One region of the Streptomyces sp. NPDC048424 genome, then DNA from elsewhere that is predicted to be linked to it. Evidence: riboswitches for the same ligand, from Rfam matches in the RefSeq annotation. Region 1 holds a riboswitch; each other region holds the start of a gene.

Evidence for each region. A riboswitch is a leader RNA that binds a small molecule or an ion and turns the genes downstream of it on or off. The one in region 1 is predicted to bind cobalamin.
Region 2: another riboswitch for cobalamin. It lies ahead of AB0D29_RS08875 (DUF4430 domain-containing protein); the one in region 1 lies ahead of metE (5-methyltetrahydropteroyltriglutamate--homocysteine S-methyltransferase).
Region 3: another riboswitch for cobalamin. It lies ahead of AB0D29_RS30330 (acyl-CoA thioesterase); the one in region 1 lies ahead of metE (5-methyltetrahydropteroyltriglutamate--homocysteine S-methyltransferase).
Region 4: another riboswitch for cobalamin. It lies ahead of AB0D29_RS20950 (hypothetical protein); the one in region 1 lies ahead of metE (5-methyltetrahydropteroyltriglutamate--homocysteine S-methyltransferase).

Annotation. Positions count from the first base shown of each region.
Region 1 is NZ_JBEZKE010000008.1:39,335-45,128, forward strand. Features, by position in the region: gene AB0D29_RS13860 (energy transducer TonB) at 1-703, opposite strand, end outside; gene folP (dihydropteroate synthase) at 700-1,599, opposite strand; partial or broken gene metE (5-methyltetrahydropteroyltriglutamate--homocysteine S-methyltransferase) at 1,780-4,103, opposite strand; cobalamin riboswitch at 4,274-4,495, opposite strand; gene AB0D29_RS13875 (MmgE/PrpD family protein) at 4,684-5,794, shown strand, end outside.
Region 2 is NZ_JBEZKE010000005.1:25,231-31,024, reverse strand. Features, by position in the region: gene AB0D29_RS08895 (SCO0930 family lipoprotein) at 1-514, shown strand, start outside; gene AB0D29_RS08890 (hypothetical protein) at 641-1,201, shown strand; gene AB0D29_RS08885 (alpha/beta hydrolase) at 1,344-2,918, shown strand; gene AB0D29_RS08880 (SRPBCC family protein) at 2,965-3,420, opposite strand; cobalamin riboswitch at 3,549-3,692, shown strand; gene AB0D29_RS08875 (DUF4430 domain-containing protein) at 3,840-4,328, shown strand; gene AB0D29_RS08870 (3-hydroxybutyryl-CoA dehydrogenase) at 4,438-5,325, opposite strand; gene aceB (malate synthase A) at 5,322-5,794, opposite strand, start outside.
Region 3 is NZ_JBEZKE010000028.1:85,842-91,635, reverse strand. Features, by position in the region: gene AB0D29_RS30335 (P-loop NTPase fold protein) at 1-2,018, shown strand, start outside; cobalamin riboswitch at 2,049-2,275, shown strand; gene AB0D29_RS30330 (acyl-CoA thioesterase) at 2,342-2,785, shown strand; gene AB0D29_RS30325 (ABC transporter substrate-binding protein) at 3,197-4,198, shown strand; gene AB0D29_RS30320 (iron ABC transporter permease) at 4,237-5,307, shown strand; gene AB0D29_RS30315 (ABC transporter ATP-binding protein) at 5,277-5,794, shown strand, end outside.
Region 4 is NZ_JBEZKE010000014.1:37,995-43,788, forward strand. Features, by position in the region: gene AB0D29_RS20945 (prenyltransferase/squalene oxidase repeat-containing protein) at 1-895, opposite strand, end outside; cobalamin riboswitch at 1,005-1,143, opposite strand; cobalamin riboswitch at 1,211-1,344, shown strand; gene AB0D29_RS20950 (hypothetical protein) at 1,454-2,860, shown strand; gene AB0D29_RS20955 (nucleotide disphospho-sugar-binding domain-containing protein) at 2,917-4,035, opposite strand; gene AB0D29_RS20960 (VanZ family protein) at 4,222-4,941, shown strand; gene AB0D29_RS20965 (response regulator transcription factor) at 4,929-5,624, shown strand; gene AB0D29_RS20970 (HAMP domain-containing sensor histidine kinase) at 5,617-5,794, shown strand, end outside.

The DNA.
Region 1 (5,794 bases):
CGGCGTCGGGATCGGGTGCGTCGGCGACCAGGTCGAGCGAGACCGCGTCCGCCCGGGCCTCGATCGCCCGGACGATGCGTTTGTCGTGCCGGGAAGTGACCACGAAGCGCAGTGGCACCCCGTCCACCGCGTCGAGGACGAGCTCGGCGATGGTCCGGTGCGTCCGGTAGGTGAGCGCTTCGTCGAGGGCGTCGATCACCACGATGGGCCAGGGATCCGGCGCGAGCCGTTCGAGGGGCCTGCGCACCAGCCGGTCGAACGCCTCGTCGGCGGAGACGCTGGAGATCGCCACCTTCACGCCGATGACCGTTCCCCCGGGGAGCACCGTCTCGGCCAAGGCCGACCCTTCGATGTGCACCTCTCCCTGACGCCCCGACAGCTCGGTGCTGACCCGCATGAGCGCGTCGGCGAACCCCGGGAGGGAGGCGCTGAACTGCTCGGCGAGCGACTCGGCGAACCGCACCGGGTCGCAGGTCCGCCGGTCGTTGGCGCGGCACCGGTGCACTGCGGCGCAGCCGCCGCTGTTGCCCCACAAGTGGTCGACCGCAGCGGACTTGCCGGTTCCCGGCCCACCGGTGAGGAGCAAGTGCCGTGCTCGTGAGTCCGTCCACTCTCCGACGGCGTCCACGAGCCAGGCGCGTCCGATGTAGGCGTTCCCGCCGGAATCCGATCCGGCGTCGCTCTCTCGGCCTTCGCTTGTCACCATCCCAGCATAGGTCCCGCATCAAGGCCGGTGCCGGTGTTGGGACTTGTTCGCGATGCCGGAGGGGTGAGCGCACGAGCGACCCTGACCGCGTCCGCCGTTGCCCGTACGTCGTGGACGCGTACGGCCCATGCGCCCTGGTGTGCGGCGATGGCCGACAGCGCGGCCGTTGCCGCGTCCCGGTGATGGGCCGCAGGCGGCGTCCCGTCCGCGTCCGCCAGGACGTGCCCGAGGAACCGCTTGCGGGAACCGGCGACCAGTACGGGTCGGCCCAGGGCCCGCAGGTCGGCCATCGCGGCCACCAGGCCGAGGTCGTGCCGTGCCTCCTTGGCGAAGCCGAGTCCCGGGTCGACCACGAGCCGCTCGGGGGCGATGCCCGCCGCGACCGCGGCGTCGATGCGGTCACGGAGCTCTGAGACGACCTCGGCCACCACGTCCCCGTAGACGGCACGGCTGTTCATGTCGTGGCTGAATCCGCGCCAGTGCATCAGGACGAAGGGGACGCCGCAGGCTGCCACGGCCGGAATCATGGCGGGGTCGGCCAGGCCCCCGCTGACGTCGTTGACCAGGACCGCGCCCGCCTCGACCGCCCGCCGGGCGACGACGGCGCGCATGGTGTCGACGGACACCAGGACACCCTCGGCCGCCAGCCCCCGCACGACGGGTATGACCCGGCGCAATTCCTCGTGCTCGTCGACGCGGGACGCGCCGGGGCGGGTCGATTCGCCGCCGACGTCGACCAGGTCGGCGCCGTCGGCCACCAGACTCAGGCCGCGCTTGACGGCAGCGGCCGTGTCGAACCAGTGGCCCCCGTCGGAGAACGAGTCCGGGGTCACGTTGACGACGCCCATGACCGCGCAGCGGTCCCAGTCGGGCAGACCCTCGACGGAGCTCATGAGGGGGCTCTCCTTCGCGAGATGTGTCCAGGAACGTCCCGGCTGCGGGATGCGGATGCGGACGCGAAGGAACGACACCCCTCTTGCGACGCGTCCCGCCCGGCGGACGGGGGCGAACCAGCTGCTCAGGCCACCCCGGGTCGGAACATCCGATCACGGATGTTCCGACCCGGATGCGGATCAGACGGCCGTGGTGCCGCTCTCCGCGCGGACCTCGCGCGCCGCGGCGACGAGGTTCTGCAGAGAGGCGCGGGTCTCCGTCCAACCGCGGGTCTTCAGCCCGCAGTCGGGGTTGACCCAGAGCCGCTCCGCCGGGATGGCCTCCAGCCCCTTGCGCAGGAGGGCCGCCGCCTCGGTGGCCGAGGGGATGCGCGGGGAGTGGATGTCCCAGACACCGGGGCCGGCCTCGCGGGGGTAGCCGTGCTCGGCGAGCTCGGTCGCGACCTGCATGTGGGAGCGGGCGGCCTCCAGGCTGATGACGTCGGCGTCGAGGTCGTCGATGGCCTGGACGATGTCGCCGAACTCCGCGTAGCACATGTGGGTGTGGATCTGGGTCTCCGGCCGCACGCCCGAGGTCGTCAGCCGGAAGGACTCCGTGGCCCACGCCAGGTAGTCGGCGTGGCCGTCCGCGCGCAGGGGAAGCGTCTCGCGCAGGGCGGGCTCGTCCACCTGGATCACCGAAGTTCCGGCCGCTTCGAGGTCGTTGACCTCGTCGCGCAGGGCCAGTCCGACCTGGCGGGCGGTCTCGCCGAGCGGCTGGTCGTCGCGTACGAAGGACCAGGCGAGCATGGTGACCGGGCCGGTCAGCATGCCCTTGACCGGCTTGCTCGTCTGTGCCTGAGCGTACGTCGTCCAGCGACCGTCATCGGCTCCGGACGGGAGATGTCCCCGGCCAGGACCGGCGGGCGCACGTAGCGGGTGCCGTAGGACTGGACCCAGCCGTGCTGGGTCGCCAGGTACCCCGTCAGCTGCTCGGCGAAGTACTGGACCATGTCGTTGCGCTCGGGCTCACCGTGCACGAGGACGTCGATGCCCGTCTTCTCCTGGAACGCGAGCACCTCCCGGATCTCGTCCTTGATCCGCTCCTCGTAGCCGGCCGTGCCGATGCGCCCGGCCCGCAGGTCGGCGCGGGCCACGCGCAGCTCGTCGGTCTGCGGGAACGAGCCGATCGTGGTGGTGGGCAGCAGCGGCAGCCCCAGGTGGGCGCGCTGGGCGACCGCGCGGTCGGCGTACGGCTGGGGGCGGCGCCCGTCCGCGTCGGCGATCGCCGCGGTGCGGGCCCGCACCGCGGGATCGTGGGTGATCGGAGAAGTGGCGCGGGAGGCCAGGTCGGCGCGGTTCGCGGCGAGTTCGGCGGTGATCGCGTCGGTGCCCTGGGCGAGGCCGCGGGCGAGCGTGGTGATCTCGTTCGTCTTCTGGCGGGCGAAGGCGAGCCAGCGCCGGACCTGCGGGTCGATGTCGCGCTCGGCGCCCGCGTCCAGCGGCACGTGCAGGAGGGAGCAGGACGCGGAGACGTCGACCCGGTCGGCAAGCCCGAGGAGGGTCCCGAGCGTGGTCAGCGACTTCTGGTAGTCGTTGATCCAGATGTTGCGGCCGTTGACGACACCCGCGACGAGGCGCTTGCCCGGGAGCCCGCCGACCGCCGCGAGGTCGGCGAGGTTGGCGGCGGCGGCATCGGTGAAGTCGAGGGCAAGGCCCTCCACCGGGGCCTTCGCCAGCACCGGAAGTGCTTCACCGAGCCGGTCGAAGTACGAGGCGACGAGCAGCTTCGGGCGCTCCGTGAGGGCGCCGAGCTCCCGGTAGGCGCGGGCCGCGGCGTTCAGCTCGGCCGGAGTGCGGTCCTGGACCAGCGCCGGCTCGTCCAGCTGGACCCACTCGGCACCCGCCGCGCGGAGCTCGGCCAGCACCTGGGCGTAGACGGGCAGCAGCCGGTCCAGGAGGGTGATCGGCTCGAAGTCGGCAGCCACGCCCGGGGCGGGCTTGGCCAGGAGAAGGTAGGTGACCGGGCCCACGAGTACGGGCCGGGCCGCGTGCCCCGAGGCGAGGGCTTCGGTGAGTTCGGCGATCTGCTTGGTGGAGTCGGCGGTGAAGACGGTGTCGGGGCCGAGCTCGGGGACCAGGTAGTGGTAGTTCGTGTCGAACCACTTGGTCATCTCCAGCGGGGCCACGTCCTGCGTGCCGCGCGCCATCGCGAAGTAGCCGTCCAGGGCGTCGGCCTCGACGGCGGCCCGGTGGCGGGTGGGGATGGCACCGACCATGACCGTGGTGTCCAGGACGTGGTCGTAGTACGAGAAGTCTCCGGTCGGGACCTCGGTGATGCCGGCTTCGGCCAGCTGGGCCCGGTTGGCCCGGCGCAGCTCGTGGGCGGTCTCCCGGAGGGTGTCCGCGGTGACGCGCCCCTTCCAGTAGCCCTCGATCGCCTTCTTCAGTTCGCGGTTCTGACCCTGGCGGGGGTAGCCGTACACGGTGGCCTGTACTGCCGCGGCTGCGGACTCGGTGGTCACGGAACTCTCCTTCGCGAGCGTGTCTCCATGGACCCGGTGGGGGCCGAGGGCGCGAAGGGTGCGGGAACGGGCGGACCGCCGGGTCACGTACGTCCGGGTACGCGACGGGGAGGTTCCGCCTGAAAGCACGCCGACCCGCCCACGAGGTCACCGGGAAACCGGGCGCGATCGTTCGCACTCGGGCAACGGGCAGGTCTTCGGACTCGTGGGCACGCCGGCCACTCGGGCAGGCACCTACTGGCCGTCGCTTCCCAGACCCGTCCGGGTCCAGTGCGTATGACGGCGGTCGTTCCCACTTACCGCTGCGGGGCAGTCCCGGATTCCCACCGGGTTCCCTCTTACGACGCATCCCGCCTGGCGGACGGGGGCGAACCAGCTGCGAGGTCCACACTAGGCCGCCGAACTAAAGAATGGGCAGAGCGTTCCAGATATCGGACGTCGAAACGAGATCATCCGCTCGTGAACGCCGGGTAGTGATTCCGCAGCTCGGAGCTGTCCACCCGGCTCCGAAAGCGGGGAAGGGTGAGACATCGAAGCGTCCGATTTCCGCACGCGCCGATTTCCGCACCCGAGGAGTTCCGTGATCGAGCACGAGGTACGCGTCCATCCCAGCGCCGACCGTCTCCCGCGCGAGGAACAGCTTGCCTGGAAGCTCGCCGAGACGGCCACCGGTACCGAGCGGGCCCCCGCCCTCGATCGCCGGGCTGCCGACATGGCGGTCAACCGGATCGTGGACAACGCCTCCGTGGCCGTGGCGTCCCTCCTGCGCCGCCCCGTCGCGGTGGCCCGGGCCCAGGCCGCACCCCACCGGGCGGCGCCCGGAGGTTCCGTCTTCGGCCTGCCGCCGCAGGTGCGGGTCTCCCCCGAGTGGGCGGCCTGGGCCAACGGCACGGCCGTGCGCGAGCTGGACTTCCACGACACCTTCCTGGCCGCCGACTACTCCCACCCGGGCGACAACATCCCGCCGCTGCTGGCCGTCGCCCAGCACGCCGGCCGCTCGGGCGCCGACCTGCTGCGCGGGATCATCGCCGCCTACGAGGTGCACGTCGCCCTGGTCCGGGGCATCTGCCTGCACGAGCACCGCATCGACCACGTGGCCCACCTCGGCGCCGCCACCGCCGGCGGGCTCGGCGCCCTGCTGGACCTCGACACCGCGACCGTCTACCAGGCGGTCCAGCAGGCCGTGCACACCACGACCGCGACGCGGCAGTCCCGTAAGGGCGAGATCTCCAGCTGGAAGGCGTACGCCCCCGCCTTCGCCGGCAAAACCGCGATCGAGGCCGTCGACCGGGCGATGCGCGGGGAGGGCTCCCCCTCCCCCGTCTACGAGGGCGAGGACGGTTTCCTCGCCTGGATGCTGAACGGCCCGCAGGCCTCCTACCGCGTCTCGCTGCCCGCCCCGGGGGAGCCCCGGCGGGCGATCCTCGACACTTACACGAAGGAGTACTCCGCCGAGTACCAAGCCCAGGCGATCATCGACCTGGCCCGTCGGATGCGGGAGAAGACCGGCCCGACCTCCGGGATCCGCGAGGTCGTCCTCCACACCAGCCACCACACCCACCACGTGATCGGCTCGGGCTCGGGCGACCCGCAGAAGTACGACCCCACCGCCGGCCGCGAGACCCTCGACCACTCCGTCCCGTACATCCTGGCCGTCGCGCTGGAGGACGGCGCCTGGCACCACGAGCGCT
Region 2 (5,794 bases), on a different contig from region 1:
GTACCGCTACGCGAAGGACACCAAGGCGGGCGACTCCCTCGGCGAGGGCGTCGGCGGAACCTGGCACGTGCTGGGACCGGACGGAAAGCCGGCCGCTCCGGCCAAGAGCGGCGGCGGCGCGGACAGCGGAACGGGCGGCGCGGCGGAGAAGACGGCCGAACTCAGCGTCAACCAGAACGCCCAGCTCGGCCCCATCATCTCGGACGCGGAAGGCCGGACGCTCTACCGGTTCGACAAGGACAGCGCCTGGCCGATGAAAATCGGCTGTGTGGACGGCTGCACGGATACCTGGAAGCCCGCAAAGCCCGTCGACAAGGCAAATGTGACCGGAATTGCCGCCGAATTGGTGGGCAAGGTGAAGCGGCCCGACGGCACCGAGCAATTGACGATCGACTGCTGGCCTGTCTACACGTTCACCGGTGACAAGGAACCCGGGGACATCAGCGGCCACAACAACAAGGGTCTCTGGTTCGCCGTGACCGACAAGGGCAAGAAGGCGAAGGTCACCGGCTAGGACCGGCCCCACCCGGCCCAGCCCCCGGCACACCCCCCGCCCTGCCCGCCCCTCCACGCGTGGTGCCCGGGACCCCTCCCCACCCGGGCACCACGACCCCCGTCCCGACCAGCCAGAGAGGTCGCCATGCCCTTGTCCACCGACCGCCGCACCAAGCGGACGGGCCGGCCACGCGCGACCCTCGTCGCGCTGTGCCTCACGGCCCTCCTGTGCGGCGGCTGCGGCGCCGGGCAGACGGCCGCGCACCGCACCTCGACGTCCGCGGAGCAGGCCTCGGACTCCCCGCGCGGCACCTCGATCGAGGAGATCGCCGCGGCCATCGGCTGTACGGCCGAAGTGAGCGTGGAGGCCGATGAGTTGCGTCAGGGCGGCTGCAAGACCGAACAGGGCGGCCCCTACCGCATGGTCACCTTCGCCGCCGAACAGGGGCTGCGCTCCTGGCTGACCGAGGCCCGGATGTACGGCGGCCTCTACCTGGTCGGGGACCGGTGGGTCGTCACCGCGGGGACGGAGGACGCCCTGGCGGTGGTGCGCGGCCGGCTCGGCGGCGCCCTGGAGAAGGGCGACACGCACGCCGGCCCCTCCGAGCACGCCGGCCCCTCCGAGCACGCCGGCTCCCCGGAGCACGCCGGATCCGCAGAGCCCTCCGAGTCCTCCGCACATGCCGAGCACTCCACCCACCCCTGAACCCCCGTGGCGTGTCGGCCAGTTGTCCTGATTTCAGCTCGTTCGTGAGGAGCACAAGGCACGACCCTTCGGGATGATTCGGGAGGGCCCGCGCGTGCAACAAGGTGGAGCCGTAAGCGACTTCACCGAAAGGAACGCCTTCGTGCTCCTGAAACGCTTCGCACCACTGCTCGCCGCCGCCGGACTCCTCGCGTCCACCGTGCCCCTGCTGTCGGCGACCCAGGCATCGGCCGCCCCCGCCGCGGACCACCTGCGGCAGAAGCCCGCCTGGCACCGTTGCAGCCCCGAGCTGCCGGCCTCGTACGAGTGCGCCACGCTCAAGGTGCCGCTCGACTACCGGCGGCCCGACGGGCGCACGATCGACCTCGCCATATCCCGGATCAAGAGCGAGAACCCGGCCAAGCGGCACGGCGCCATGCTGCTGAACCCCGGTGGCCCCGGCGGTTCCGGGCTCGACCTGCCGCTGATGATGAACGAGGCGATGCCCAAGGAGGTCCGGGACCAGTACGACCTCATCGGCTTCGATCCGCGCGGGGTCGGCGCCAGCTCCCCGATCACCTGTGGACTGGACGAGGCCGAGCAGAACTTCGACCGCGCCTACCGCCCGGAGACCTTCGGCTCCGACGTGACGTGGGCCCACACCGTCGCCGACAAGTGCCGCGAGAAGGCCGGTTCGGTGCTCCCGTACATCACCACCCGCAACACGGCGCGCGACATGGACACGATCCGCGCGGTGCTGGGCGAGCGCAAGCTCTCGTACCTGGGCTACTCGTACGGGACCTACCTCGGCGCGGTGTACTCGCAGATGTTCCCGGACCGCACCGACCGCTTCGTGCTCGACAGCGGTGTGGACCCGCAGCGGATCTGGCGCGGCATGATCCAGGTCTGGGCCACCGAGGCCGAGCCCGCCTTCGCGCGCTGGACGCAGTGGGCGGCGCAGCGGTCGGCGGAGTACGGGCTGGGCGACAGCCCGAGGGCCGTGTCCGAGACGTTCTGGGGGCTGGTGGCGCGCGCCGACAAGGAGCCGATCGACCTCGAGGGCCTGAAGGTCGACGGGGACATGATCCGTGCCGCGCGCGGGGTGTTCTTCTACCCGGCGCAGGCCACTCCCCTGGTCGCGGCCCTGAAGGCCGCGGCCGAGGGCAGGCCGCTGCCCGAGGGCATGACCCTGACGGAGCTGAAGCGGCTGCTGACCGGCGGCGCGGCGGCCGATCCCGCCTCGGACAACGGCACCGCCGTGTTCTGGGCCGTGGTGTGCGGGGACACCGGCAGCTGGCCCCGCTACACCGAGCAGTACGAGCGGGACGCGGCGAAGGACAAGGCCAGGTACCCGCTGTACGGGGACTTCGCGTCCAACATCAAGCCGTGCGCCTTCTGGGACCGGCCGCTCGAGGCGGCCACGCCCATGAACAAGAAGGCGAACGTGCTGACCGTGCAGAACGAGTGGGACTCACAGACCCCGCTCGTCAGCGGCCAGGGCCTGCACCGCGCGCTCAAGGGCTCGCGGATGGTGCTGGCGGCCGGCGGTGAGGGCCACGGCGTGTACCTCGCCGACCCCACCTCCTGCGCCAACGCGCCGGTCCACGCGTACCTGACCACGGGCAAGCTGCCCGCCCAGGACGTGACCTGCCAGAACCCGCCGAGCGGTGAGCGGCAGCGCGGATCCCTGACCCCGTCGAAGCCGCTGCCGATCCCGTCCGGGCCCGGGCGGTTCTGACCGGCCCGGCTTCGGCCTGACACCGGCCTGACACCGGCGGCAGGCGCTACCGGTTCGTGGGGGACGCCTCCGCGGCCGCCTTGATACGGCGGCCGAAGTCGGGGGCGTCCTTGCGTGCGGCGCTCGCCGCGAGGCCGACGAGCAGCTTGCCGATGCCGTGGCCGTGCAGGGTGTTGAAGATCCGGACCCGGGTGCGGCCGTCCGGGAGGGCTTCGAGGTCGTAGCCGCCCTCCGCGGTGACGAGGTTCTTGCTCTGCTCCGTCCAGCGGATCAGGCGCGGCGGGTCGAAGCCGTCGATGCGGAACTCGCGGGCGGTCTTCATCCCGGCGTCCTTGACGGTGCTGCGGAAGACCGTGCCGAGGGCCGTGGGACCGTCCGGGATCCTGGTGATCTCCTGGACGCGCGGGCTGAAATCGGGGTCGTTGCGCCCGTCGGCGAGGTAGGCGAAGACCTCCTCGACCGGCCTGTCGATCTCGACGCTCGCCTCGAACTGTCCGGACATGTCGGCTCCTCGGTGTGGCTACCTGTGATCCACCATCCCAGAACGCCCTCCCTCGCGCGCGCCGACCGGCCGGGGTGCCGACGAGTACCGGTGAGTGCTGGTGGGACCGGGGTGGCTCCCCCTACGATGCCTTTCGTCAGGTACATGCCTGACGTCCAACTGAATGCCTGCGCGACTGGGGAAAGCCGGTGTGATTCCGGCGCTGACCTGCAACCGTGAGCGGCGCATCCGCGCCGCGAGTCGGACCACCCAGCGTGCGGTGCGTACGGCTTCTCACTGTCACGGTCTGCAGCACGAAGCCCTGAGCCCCAGGCTCACCGATCACCCGTGCCCGCTTCCCCGGGCCCGGGGGGACGCGGTGTGCCCGAGGCGATCGGGGCCGCGGCGCACGACCTCGATGCACGCCAGGAAGGCACTTCATGCGCCAGACTCTCGCCCGCCGCGCCCTGATCACCACGGCGGCCCTCGGTCTCGCCCTCGCCACGGCGCCGGCCGTCGCGCACGCCAAGGCCGCCCCGAACACGAACAGAGCGGTCAACGTGTCCCTCACCGTGCAGGGCCCCGACGGGCTGCTGTTCAAGGGGAAGGTCAACACCAAGGGGCACGACGTCACCACGGCGACCGGTGGCACGCACAAGTGCGACGGCACCAACGGGGCCGCGAACCCGACGGCCGTGCCCACCCCGACGGCCGCGCTCGACGACGCCGCGCGCCGGAACTACTTCGGCTGGGACGGCACCTGGTACGCGTCCTTCGACGACTTCTCCGTGGACTCCATCAAGAACGTCAGCGGCGGCGGCTCGGCGTACTGGAGCATATCGGTCAACGGCACGCCGACCCCGGTCGGCGGCTGCCAGTTCAAGCTGCAGGCCGGCGACAAGGTGGCCTTCACCTGGACGTCCTTCTGACGGAGCGTCCCACGACAGGAGCGCGGAGCGGCTCACCGGGCCGCTCCGCGCTCCTTGTCCGTGCCGTCGGGGGTCCCTCAACCCCGCAGCGGCACCACCGGGTCCCTCATCAGCCCCGGTCGTACGTGTGGAACCCGCGGCCGCTCTTGCGGCCCAGCAGCCCCGCCTGGACCATCCGCCGGAGCAGCGGGGGCGGGGCGTAGAGCGGCTCCTTGAACTCCGCGTACAGGGATTCGGCGATGGCGGCGACGGTGTCCAGGCCGATCAGGTCGGCGAGCTTGAGCGGGCCCATCGGGTGGGCGCAGCCCAGCTCCATGCCCGCGTCCACGTCAGCGGCGCTCGCGTACCCGGATTCGGCCATCCGAATGGCGGAGAGCAGGTACGGGACGAGCAGCGCGTTGACGACGAAGCCGGCCCGGTCCTGAGAGCGGACCGTGGTCTTGCCCAGGGTTTCCCGGGCGAAGGATTCGACCGCGGCCAGGGTGTCCGCCGACGTGTGGAGGGAGGAGACCACTTCGACCAGGGGCAGGACGGGGACGGGGTTGAAGAAGTGGAGTCCCACGACCCGGTCGGCGCGGCCGGTGGCCATGCCCAGCCGCATGATCGGGATGGCGGACGTGTTGGTGGCGAGAATGGCTTCGGGGTCCTCGACGATCTTGTCGAGGGCGGTGAAGACCTCGGCCTTGGCCTCGGGGTTCTCGGTGACGGCCTCGATGACCAGTTGCCGGTCGGCGAGGTCCTCCAGGTCTCCGGTGAACACCAGTCGGGCCAGGGCGTCCTCCGCGGTGAACCGGTCCAGTTTGCCCCGCTGGACGGCGCGTTCGAGGGAGACGGCCACCCGCTCGCGGGCGGCGCGGGCCGCGCCGGCATCCGCCTCGGCGACGACGGTGTCGAGCCCGGCGCGGGCGCAGACCTCGGCGATGCCGGCCCCCATCTGTCCGCCGCCGACGACCCCGACGCGCAGGACGCGGGTCGCCCGCCGTGCCGGGGCGCTCACGCGGTCACCTGTACGGCGGCGGTGCGGACCAGGTGACGGGTGTAGGCCTCGGGGGTGAAGAACGCGGGCAGCTGCACCGAGAGCGCGGTGTCGACGAAGACCTCACGGGCTTCGAGGACCAGGGCCTGCGGGTCCTCGGCCTCCAGGGCGGCGCACTCGGCGTCGAGGAGGTCGGTGAGCGTGCGCCGGTCGACGCGGTCGTGGCGGAGCCACTGCCAGATCTGCACGCGTGCGATCTCGGCGGTGGCGGCGTCCTCCATCAGGCCGTTCAGGGCGACGGCGCCGCTGCCGCGCAGCCAGGCGTCGAAGTAGCGCAGGGCCACGGCCACGTTGGAGCGGATGCCCTCGGAGCTCGGCGGAGCGGCGATCCGGCGGACCGACAGCAGGTCCGATGCGACGACTTCGACGTCCTCGCGCGTCCGCTCCAGCTGGTTCGGCCGCTCCCCCAGCACCCCGTCGAAGACCTCGC
Region 3 (5,794 bases), on a different contig from region 1:
GGACGATCGCGGTCAGCGGTTCCCGTGGCGTGGGCAAGTCGACGCTCCTGGAAACCTGCGCGAACGATGCCGGGTTCGCGGTCGTCGTGCAGGCACCGGCCACCTACTCCCCGTACGACTTCCTGCTGTCCCTGTACGTCAGGACGTGCGAGAGGTACCTCGTCCACCAGGGATACGAACCTCCCGCGTTCGTCCGGCTCTCGACCTTCCGCAGGGCTGCGCGCCGGCTGTTCCCCGCTCTCCGCAAGGCGCTCACCCTGCTGGCCTTCGGGCTGGCTGCGGGCGCGCTCGTCGTCCTCGGCCTGGCCGCGAGCGCGCGCTCCCTCGCGACCCGGTACGGACATTCCGTACGCGCTCACGCCGCGGAGTACGGGCACCGGGCGACCGACGTGGTGGTGGACGTCTGGCGGGGCGAGCGGATCGGGACGGCCGTTCTCATCGTCATCGCCGGTGTGTTCCTGTGGAGCCTGCGGCGGTGGAGCCGGTGGCGGGACCTCCGGCGGCGCGCCCGGAGCGGGATGGCCGTGACGGGGGTGGTGCTGGCCCTGGCGGCGTTCGTCTCCCTGCTCTTCGACGGCCAAGTCCGGACCGCCGCGGGGAAGATGGACGAAGACCCACGGGCCCTCCTCCTGCTGCTCTCGGCACTGGTCGGACTGGCGAACCTGCAGCCCGAACGGGATTGGGAATTCCGCGGCCGCATGCTCCTCGGCTCCGTCGCCCGTGGTCGGATCGCGCTCGGAATGCTCCTCGTGTCGATCGCCCTGCTCCTCACCAGACCCGCACCGCAGGCGATCGCGACCGACCCCGAGAATCCCCTCCGGCTCGCCTGCGTTCTCGCGGGACTGCTGCTGATCAAAGCGGCCCTCTGGAACCCGTCGAACCCGATCCCGCCCCTCGTGTCCGCCTGCCAGGACGAGCTGTACCGGCTTCAGACCCTGCAGACGGCCTCCTCCGCCGTCACCGCGGGGGCTCCGCAGCTCCTCACCACGCACACGGCCTCGCTGTCGACCCTGCCGCCGAACTTCCCCGAGCTGGTGTCCGACTTCCGTGACCTGCTGACGGGCATCGCCGCCGAGCAGCACCGGCTGGAGCAGCGCGTCGTGATCGCGATCGACGAACTGGACCGGCTGGGCTCGGACACCCAGGCGCTCGCGTTCATGAACGAGATCAAGGCCATCCTGGGCGTGCCCCACGTCCACTACCTGATCTCGGTCGCCGATGACGTCGGCGCCTCCTTCGTACGCCGGGGGCTTCCGCACCGCGGTGTCACCGACAGCTCGTTGGACGACATCGTGCACGTCCTGCCGTGCACGCTGGAGGAGTCCAAGAAGATCCTCGGGCGCCGGGCGTCCGGCCTGTCCGAGCCCTACAAGGTGCTGACGCACGCCCTCGCGGGCGGGATACCCAGGGACCTCATCCGCTACGGCCTGCGCCTGGACGAGATCAAGTCCAAGACCCAGCTCATCGAACTCACCGACATCACACGGCAGTTGATCCTCGAAGAGCTCGGCGACACGCTCGCGGGGTTTCGCACGCTCCTGAGCAAGCAGCAGTGGACGCCACTGACCAGCGCGGTCCTCATCGCGTTCCGGAACCTGACGGGCCATGTCCGTCCGGGCTGCCCCTGCGTCTCCCCCGAGCTCCGGCGGGCCCTGGAGCACGTGGCCTTCCACCCCCTGCACCGAAACCTGGGCGAGGAGCTTCCGGACGCGGCCCGGAACCTCATCGACGAGGCGTCGGCGTACGTCCTGTTCTCCCTGACCCTGCTCGACATCTTCGGCGAGGGCGACCTGGCCCGCCGCCGGGACGAGGCGGCCGCACGAGGGCCGGGAGGGGACCTGGACCTGCTGGGCCAGGCCCGTCAGGAGCTGGAGGTGTCCCCGTACAGCGCCCGGCAGTTGATCGGCTCCATCCGCACCGCGTGGCGGCTCCCGGACGGCCCGGCCGCCGGCCCGCCCCCGACGGTCCCGCCCGCCCGCAGCTCCGACTGCCCCCGCCACCCGCGGCCGGCGGCCTGACGGGCCGGCCGGGGGCGGCGTGCTCGCGGGTAGGGTGTGGGTGCAGCTGGTTCGCCCCCGTCCGCCAGACGGGACGCGTCGTAAGAGGGAACCCGGTGGGAATCCGGGACTGCCCCGCAGCGGTGAGCGGGAACGACCGCCGTCATACGCACTGGGACCGGAACCGGTCCTGGGAAGCGACGGCCAGTAGGTGCCCGCCGGGAGACCGGCAGGCGCGCCCGCGAGTCCGAAGACCTGCCACTGCCCGCACGCCGAAACGTCGTGCGGGGTCCCGAGGAACGCCTCCGGGACCTTTCTGCCGCGACTCGCGAAGGAGAGTTGACGTGGCCGATCAGACCGTCGCCACCACAGGACGCGTTGCCAAGAGTCCGGGTGACTCCCGGGTGACGCTCGCCCACATCATGAGTGAGCACGACACCAACCTCTACGGCACCATCCACGGCGGCGTGGTGATGAAGCTCATCGACGACGCGGCCGCCGCCGCGGCGGGCCGCCACGCCGACGGACCCGCCGTCACCGTTGCCGTGGACCGGATGTCCTTCCTGGCGCCGGTGCGCGCCGGTGACCTGCTCAGTGTCGACGCCGAGCTGGAACGGGCGGGCCGGACGTCGATGACGGTCGGCGTGCGCGTCCGGGCCGAGCGCTGGAACGCGTCGGGCCCCACGACCGAAGTCGCCACCGCGCGACTGGCCTTCGTCGCGATCGACGCCGAAGGCAGGCCGCGCCCCGTCCCGACCCTCGACGCCCCCGACCCACTCCCCGCCTAGGCCGCCTCTTCCGCACGGCGCCGCTACCGGGGCTCCACCCTGCGCCTCAAACGCCGGCGAGGCTGAATTGGTGCGGCGAAGCCGGAGGCGGTGCGGCGCAAAGATCGGGGCTCCGCCCCGGACCCCGCTCCTCAAACGCCGGAGGGGCTGAATATGGTGCGGCGAGGCCGGAAGGTGGGGCGGGCCGAGGGATCGGGGCAGCCGGGCCGGTTGGGGCGGGGTCGGGTGTGTGTCGGGGTGATCCCCGCAGGGCGCCAAACGCAAGGTGCCCAGTCGCTCCGACTGCCCGCCACGTTTGGCGCCCGAGGAGACACCCCGGCGCGCGCCCGGCCCCGTCCCAACCGGCCCCCGCCGCACCCGGAACAACCGGACCCCGGAACATTCGATCCCCCCGCGGTGAGAGGACCACCCATGCCCCGCAACCACCACCCGAAGGCCGTGCTGTCCGCACTCGCCGCGGCCCTGCTGATATCCGGCTGCGGCGGCCCGGCCGCGCCCTCCGCCGCCTCCTCGCCGGAGGCGACCGGCTCGGCCGCCGCCGGCTTTCCCGTCACCCTGGACAACTGCGGGGTGACGAGCACCTATCGGCGGCCCCCGCAGCGCGCCGTATCGCTCAACCAGCACGCGACCGAGGTGATGCTGTCGCTCGGCCTGGAGAAGTCGATGGTGGGGACGGGCTATCTCGACGACAAGATCCTCCCCGAGTACCAGGCCGCCTACGACGGCGTGAAGGTCCTCTCCAAGGAGTACCCGTCCTTCGAGGCGCTCCTGGAGGCCGAGCCCGACTTCGTCTACGGCGGGTGGACCTCCACCTTCGACGAGAAGGAAGGCCGCAGCCGGGCCGCCTTCACCAAGGCCGGGATCAACACCCGCCTCAACACCGAGGAGTGCCCCACCGGTCCGGTGGACGTTTCCGCCATGGACGAGGAGATCCGTACGGTCGCCAAGATCTTCGGGGTGCCCGAGCGGGCCGAGGAGCGGTTGGGGAAGCTGCACGCCACCCTCGACGCGGTGGAGTCCCGGCTCACCGGGGTCACCCCGGTCAAGCTCTTCGTGTACGACAGCGGCGACAAGACGGCCTTCACCGCGGGCGGCAAGGGCATCGGCAACGAGATGATCCGGCGGGCCGGCGGGGTGAACCTCTTCGCCGACCTGGACAAGGCCTTCGGCGACGTCTCGTTCGAACAGGTGGCGCAGCGCGCCCCCGAGGCCATCGTCATCTACGACTACGGCGACCAGTCCGTCGAGGACAAGAAGAAGTTCCTGCTCGCCCATCCGGCGCTGAAGGACGTGCCCGCGATCAAGAACCAGCGGTTCGCGGTCCTGCCGCTGTCCTCCACGGTGGTCGGCGTGCGGGTGCCGGCGGCCGTCGAGTCGCTGGCGCGTCAGCTCCACCCGGGCCGCGTCCAGTGACCGGGGCGGGGACGGGAGCCCCCGCGGCCCCGGCTGCCGTGGAGGCCGCCCTTCGCGAGGAGGGCCGGCCCGTCCTCGCGCGGCGCCCCGGGATCCCGTACTCCGTGGTGCTGGCCCTCCTGGGCGTCCTGGTGCTCTGCGCCGCCACGGCCGGGATCGCGGCCGGCTCGATCAGCGTCCCGGCCGACCAGGTGTGGGGCATCCTGCTGCACCGCGTGCACCCGTCCCTCGCCGAGCCGACGTGGACCCCGGTGCGCGAGACGATCGTCGTGGACGTCCGCCTTCCCCGGGTGCTGCTGGCCGGGGTGGTCGGCGCGGGGCTGTCGGTGGCCGGCATGGCTCTGCAGGCGCTGGTCCGCAATCCGCTGGCCGATCCGATGCTGCTGGGCGTGTCCTCGGGGGCGTCGGTCGGGGCGGTGCTCGTCCTGGTGCTGAACCTTTCGGTGTTCGGGCTGTTCACCCTGCCGGTGGCGGCGTTCTGCGGGGCCCTGGCCTCCCTGGTCGCGGTCTACTTCCTGGCCCGTTCCGGCGGGCGGATGACGACGGTACGTCTGGTCCTCGCGGGTGTGGCCACGGCCGAGGTGCTGTCGGCGCTGGCCAGCTTCCTGATCGTCACCTCGAACGATCCGCACAAGACGCAGTCCGCGCTGCGCTGGATGCTCGGCGGGCTGGCCGGCACCACCTGGACCACGGTGTGGATCCCTGTCGGCGCGGTCCTGCTCGGGACGGCCGTCCTCCTGGGTGTCTGCCGTCCGCTCAACCTGCTGCTGGCCGGGGAGGAGGCGGCCGCGGCCCTCGGTCTGGACGTGCACCGGTTCCGCGGCGCGCTGTTCACGCTGGTGGCCCTGATGATCGGCACGATCGTGGCGGTCAGCGGGCAGATCGGGTTCGTCGGGCTGATCATGCCGCACGTGGTGCGGCTGCTCGTGGGCGCCGACCACCGTCGCGCGCTGCCCGCCGCGGCCCTCCTCGGGGCGGCGTTCCTGATGTCCGCCGATCTGGCCGCGCGGACGTTCATGAGTCCGGAGGAGATACCCGTCGGCATCCTCACCGCCCTGGTCGGCGGTCCCTTCTTCCTCTGGCTGATGCGACGGAAGGCGGCCGGGTGAGCGACCGACCGATCGGAGAGCCCGGATCCCTGCGCGCCGAGGAGGTCAGCGTCGTGGTCGACGGCAGGGCGCTGGTCCACCGGGCTTCGCTGCACGCGGCGCCCGGCGAGGTCGTGGGCCTGGTCGGCCCCAACGGCGCCGGCAAGTCCACGCTGCTGCGCACCTTCTACCGGGCGGTGCGGCCCACCTCGGGCCGGGTCCTCCTCGACGGCGAGGACGTCTGGCGGATGCCGGGCAAGCGGCTCGCCCAGCGGCTCGCGGCCGTACTCCAGGAGACCGCCGGGGACTTCGAACTGACCGTCTACGACGTGGTGGCGATGGGCCGTACCCCGCACAAGCGGGCCTTCGCGGGCGATGACGCGGACGACCGCGACATCATCACGCGGTCCCTGGCGGAGCTCCGCGTCGACGCCCTCGCGCACGCGCCGTTCGACCGGCTGTCGGGCGGGGAGAAGCAGCGGGTGCTGATCGCCCGCGCGCTCGCCCA
Region 4 (5,794 bases), on a different contig from region 1:
CCTCGGCGACGAGCGCGAGCCGGGCCGCGGCGGTGGCGTCCGGGGCCTGGTCCTTGCCGGCCGGGTACGCGTACGCCTGCGTGTGCGCGGGCGTGGCGAGGAAGGCGGCGGCCTTCTGTGCGGCCGGACTCTTGGGGTCGACCGCGGCCAGGGCGTAGACCACCTCGGTGGTGGCCGGGTAGTCCGGATCGGTGGAGTCCGCCTTGACGACGCGCTCACCGTCGATCAGCTTCCCGGTCAGCCAGCGGGTGGCGGCGGGGAGGTCGACCGCGCCCGGCGGTACGTCCGGCGGCTTCGGGCCGGTGGGGTCCGGCTTGGGGCCCCCACCGCCGGCCCGCACGTCGTCGGGGGAGAAGGTGGGCTTGCCGGAGGTGCCGCCGACGTCGGTCCCGCCGAACACCCAGGCGTCCACGTCACCGGGCTTCGGCTCGCGGGACTTCGCGCCGAGGGAGCTGTAGGTCCACTTCTGGTCGCCGGGCGAGGCGTGCCAGTACGACCAGTAGGCGGTGGCCTGCGGGGTGAGGACGCAGTCCTCCTTGTCCGCGGTGGGGTACTCCGTACCGGAGTTGAAGGCGCCGAAGCCGAGGCGGCAGACGAAGGCGTCACCGTCGTGCCGGGTGCCGACCGTGGTGAACCCGGCCGTGTGCAGCAGCTCGTAGCCCGTCGTGGGGGTGGTGTCGCAGCCCCGCTCGACCTTGCCGCCGAAGGGGCCGAAGTCGACGGCCACGACCGCGCCGGCGGTGGCCGTGCACTGCTCGACGGGGTCGGCGTTCGCGGAGGTGGGCGCCGTCAGGAACGCCACTCCCGCACCGACGGTCAGGAACGCCGCCGTTGCCAGGGACAGCAGCCGCCGTCTGGTGTGCGTACGCCGTTCGTCCCGCTGTTCGGTCCCCACCGCGGCCCTCGTCTCTGCCGGGCGGCTGCGTGCGTGGCGATGCGCCCCCGGCACGGCTGGGCTCGTGGGGGAGCGGAGACGACCACGCCGTAGTCCGCGACGGCGTTCTTCGTACAGATGACTGCACACCAGGTGTTCCGACTCGCCCGGCGGGTGCCGGGCCTACGGTTGCGGGTCAGCGCCGGACTTCGACCGGCTTCCCCTGGTGCTGAGTTCTTGTCAGGCGGAGTGCAACACGGGCCGAGGCAGGGCGTCAAGGTGGCGTGTGTCTCACCGCAACCGTCGTTCGGATCGCTGCCGGGACGGCTGGCGGACCCCTGATCACTCGGGTAGCGTCCAGGGCTGCCACATGGGGGAACCTGGTGAGAATCCGGGGCTGACGCGCAGCGGTGTGGGACGGCGGGGGCCGTTCCCGAGCCCGAATGCCCACGCGGCAACGCAGCACCGAGAAGCCGTACCACGCGTTCCGGACGGCGGCCTCCGCCATGCCCGCCCGCGTCCGAACGGGCCGGGACGGAGCAGGGACCCGCCGGCGTCCGCCGATTCCAGGAGCAGGCCATGTCCCGTCCCCGTACCTCCCGCCGCCTCGCGCTCGCGGTGCCCGCCGCGCTCGGCGCCTTCGCCCTCACCGCGCTGCCCGCCTTCGCGACCTCGACGCCCGCGCAGATCGCCACGTCCAAGACCAACGGCGTCGCCTACCTCAAGTCCCTGCAGGCGGCGGACGGTTCGTACGCCGGCTCGGGGCTGTCCAACGAGTGGGCGTTCAGCGCCTTCGCCGCGGCCGGTACGGCGGTCGTCGACGTCGCCCCGGGCGGTGACACGACGAAGAACGCCCGGACCGTCTACCGCAACCTGATCTCCACGTCCGGCTGGCCGTCCGCCACCCCGGTCGTCACCGACTACGAGCGCGGCACGCTGAACGCGTACGCGGCGGGCATCGACCCGGCGCGCGTCTCGGACTCGAGGAACCTCATAGCGAACGTCTACTCCTACTGGCAGACCGCCGAGGCGGGCTACTTCGGCCCGTCCGGCAACTTCAACGGCACCGTCTTCGCGGCCCTCTCGCTGGGCGGCGCCAAGACCCAGGCCGGCGGCACCCGGATCCCGCAGGCGCTGACCGACTCGATCGTCACCCGCATCCGCGCCAATCAGCACAACGACGGCGGGTGGACCTTCAGCAAGGCCGAGGGCAACCCCACGGCGCTGGCCACCGCGGGCGACGTCGACATGACCGGTGCGGCGATGGCGGCCCTCTGCGTCTCGGGCGTCCCCAACACCGACGCCGACGTGGTCCAGGGGAAGAACTTCCTCAAGGGCAGGCTCGCCACCACCGGCGCCTTCAACTCCATGTACGGGGTCAACACCAGCTCCAACGGCTGGGGCGTCGCCGGGCTCAACGCCTGCGGCATCAACCCGCAGACCGGAGACTTCCTCACCGCCTCCAACAAGACCCCGATCGACTTCCTGCTCGCCAACCAGTACAACCCGGCGGGCGGCTTCAAGTACAAGCCGGCCGACACCACCCCGTCCCCCTACTCCTCCATCGACTCCCTGCGCGCCGTCGCCGGCGGCTTCACCGCCGCCCCGCCGGTCCCGGTCACCCCCGGCGCCCCGCAGTGGGTCGCCCAGTCCACCTTCACCGCCGGTACGGCCACCAAGCTGGCCCTCACCGTCGACGACGGCGCCGGCGGCCTGAAGGTCTGCTCCGTCGCCTTCACCCCGACCGGCACGACCACCACCCTCGGTGACGTCCTGAACGCGGCCACCACCGGGGCCACCCCGGCCGGCTGCGTCACCAGCGTGACCCCCTCGTCGGGCACCGGCACGATCACCGCCGTCAACGGCAAGGCCAACAGCGGCTCCAACACCTGGAAGGTCAGCGTCGACGGCTCCGCCTTCGCCGGCGCCGCCCGCAACAAGGTGATCAACGTGGGCGACACCATCGCCCTGCGCTGGGGCGCCTGATCCCTCCCGGGTGCGTGGCCCGTACGGAGCCACGCACCCGGCCCTGAGGACCGGCGTTACCGGAGGGCCTCGAAGGAGGCGACCAGGTCGGTGGGGGAGGGGAGTGCGGATATCTCGGCCTGGGTGGTGGCGGCGGCCTTGCGGAGGTCCTCGTCGGTGAGGAGCCGGCTGAGCAGGCCGGCGTCCACGCTGTCGCCGCTCGCGCGCAGGGCGAAGCCCAGGCCCGTCGCGGCGTCGACGTTGATGAAGTGATCGGCGCCCTGCGGGAGGATCAGCTGGGGGACGCCCCGGGCGGCGGCGGTGAGCATGGTGCCGGAGCCGCCGTGGTGCACGACCGCGTCGGCGGTGTCCAGCAGCTGGGCCAGCGGCACCCAGGGCAGGGGGCGGACATTGGCGGGGAGGGTGCCGAGCGGGCCGAGGTCGGTGTCGCCCACGGCGAGCAGGAACTCGGCGTCGACGGAGGCGGCTTCGGCTATCACCCGGCTGACCGGGTCGACGCCCGCGAAGGCGGTCACCACCGTACCGAGGGTGACGGCGATCCGGGGCCGGGAGCCCCGGGCCACCAGATCGCCGGGCACCGTGCCGCCGCCGTTGTACGGCACGTAGCGGACCCGCAGGCCGGTGCCGTCCCCGCCGAGGGAGGCGGGCACGACGTCGAGGACGGTACGGGTCGCCGGTCCTTCGAGCCCACGGGCCCGGTACTCGTCCGCCAGGACGTCGGCGAGCCGGCCGACCATGTCGAAGCCGGACATCACGCCGAAGTTGTGCACCACGGCGGGTATCCCGAGGGCCGCCGAGACCAGGGGTGCGGCGGCCTGGAAGGCGGCGTGGACGATGAGGTCCGGCTGCCAGGCGGTGGCGACCGCGAACAGGCCGTCGATGGTGACCCGGCTGTGCTCCGCGAAGCCGGCGGCGGCCTGCCTCTGGAGGTCCTCCGGGCTCTCGCCGTCCGTGACGAACTGCGGCTCGTCGCCGTCCGAGGCGCGCCGGAAGGCCTCCATCAGCGTCGAGCCGTCGCCGATCTCGACGGTGGGGATGCCGGTCTGCCGCAGCTGGTCGAGCGGGGCCGAACCGGCGAACAGCACCTCGTGCCCGGCGGCCTGGAGCGCCTGGGCGGTCGGCACCATCGGGAACAGGTGGCCTGCGGCAGCGGGGCCGGTGAACAGTACGCGCACGGCGTTACTCCTTGGGTGGAGCTCCTTGATTCTTCTTCCAGACCGTCGAACGTGCGTGCCGCCGCGTCAGTTTCCGCTGGGGTGGGCGAAATTCAGCCGATTCTGATCCTCGCGGACCGGTGCATATCGTGGACGTATCGAAAATCGCATACGCCCCTGCAACGGCCCTCCGTCTCCAATGAGGGCATGAACCACACCGCATCCCTGTCGGCACCGTCCCGCCGCGCGCGCAGGACCGTGCTCCTCGGCCTGGCGGTCCTCGCCCTGGCGAGCGCCCTGTTCGTCGTACGGCGGCCGCTCATGATGTCCGCTCCGACGTGCATGGCAGGGCGGTGGCACGGCTGCTTCGACACGTTCAACGGTGTGGTGCTCATGACACTGGTCGCACTGCCGTTGGCCGTGCTGGTGGCGTGGGCGTCGGCCCGCCGGCGGCGTGCCGCCGGCATCGCGTCGCCGTGGCGGACGTCGCTGGCCGAGGTGGGCATCGTCCACGGGACGGTGCCGTTCGTATGGATGACCATGATGCCGGGCTCCGGGGCCGGCATCGTCCCCGGCCGGGTGAGCCTGGTACCGCTGCGGGACCTGGTCACGATGGGGGCCCTCGGGACCGTCGGCAACCTGCTGGTCTTCGCGGCGCTGGGGTTCTTCGCCCCGATGCGGTTCGCCGCACTGGCGTCCCTGCCCCGGATCCTGGCGCTCGGAGCGGGCTGCTCGGTCCTGATCGAGACCGCACAGTACGTCCTGCGGCTGGACCGGGTGTCCTCCGTGGACGACGTCCTCGTCAACGCCACCGGCGCCGCACTGGCCGCGCTGGCATCGCGCCGCTGGTGGCGCACACCTCCCGCACGCCTGAGCAGACGCCTGCGACCTGTCCTGTTGCTTAGGCTTCAGCCATGCGCGTACTGATCGTGGAGGACGAGCCCTACCTGGCGGAAGCGGTCCGTGACGGTCTGCGCCTGGAGGCGATCGCCGCCGACATCGCCGGCGACGGCGACTCGGCCCTGGAACTGCTCAGCGTCAACTCCTACGACCTCGCGGTCCTCGACCGCGACATCCCCGGCCCCTCCGGCGACGAGGTCGCCCGGCGCATCGTCGCCTCCGGCAGCGGCATCCCGATCCTGATGCTCACCGCCGCCGACCGGATCGACGACAAGGCCTCCGGCTTCGAGCTCGGCGCCGACGACTACCTCACCAAACCGTTCGAGCTGCGGGAGCTCGTCCTGCGGCTGAGGGCGCTCGACCGCAGACGCGGGTACGCCCGGCCCCCGGTCCGCGAGATCGCGGGACTACGGGTCGACCCCTTCCGCCGGGAGGTCTTCCGCGACGGGCGCTACGTCGCGCTCACCCGCAAACAGTTCGCCGTGCTGGAAGTCCTCGTCGCCGCCGAAGGCGGGGTCGTGAGCGCCGAAGAGCTGCTGGAACGGGCCTGGGACGAGAACGTCGACCCCCTCACCAACGCCGTGCGCATCACCGTCTCCGCCTTGCGCAAACGGCTCGGCGAACCATGGGCCATCGCCACCGTGCCCGGCGTCGGCTATCGCATCGACACGAGCCCGGAGGCCGGACGCGAGGGCGCGGACCGTGGATAGGGCGCGCGGGCTGAGCGTCCGCTGCAAGCTCACCCTCAGCTACGCCGGATTCCTCATGCTCGCCGGCGTCCTGCTGCTCGCCGCGGTGTGGGTGTTCCTCCTGCGCTACGTCCCCGACCGCGCACTCATCGTCCCCGGCTCCACCGACACCCCCACCCCCGGTGTCTTTC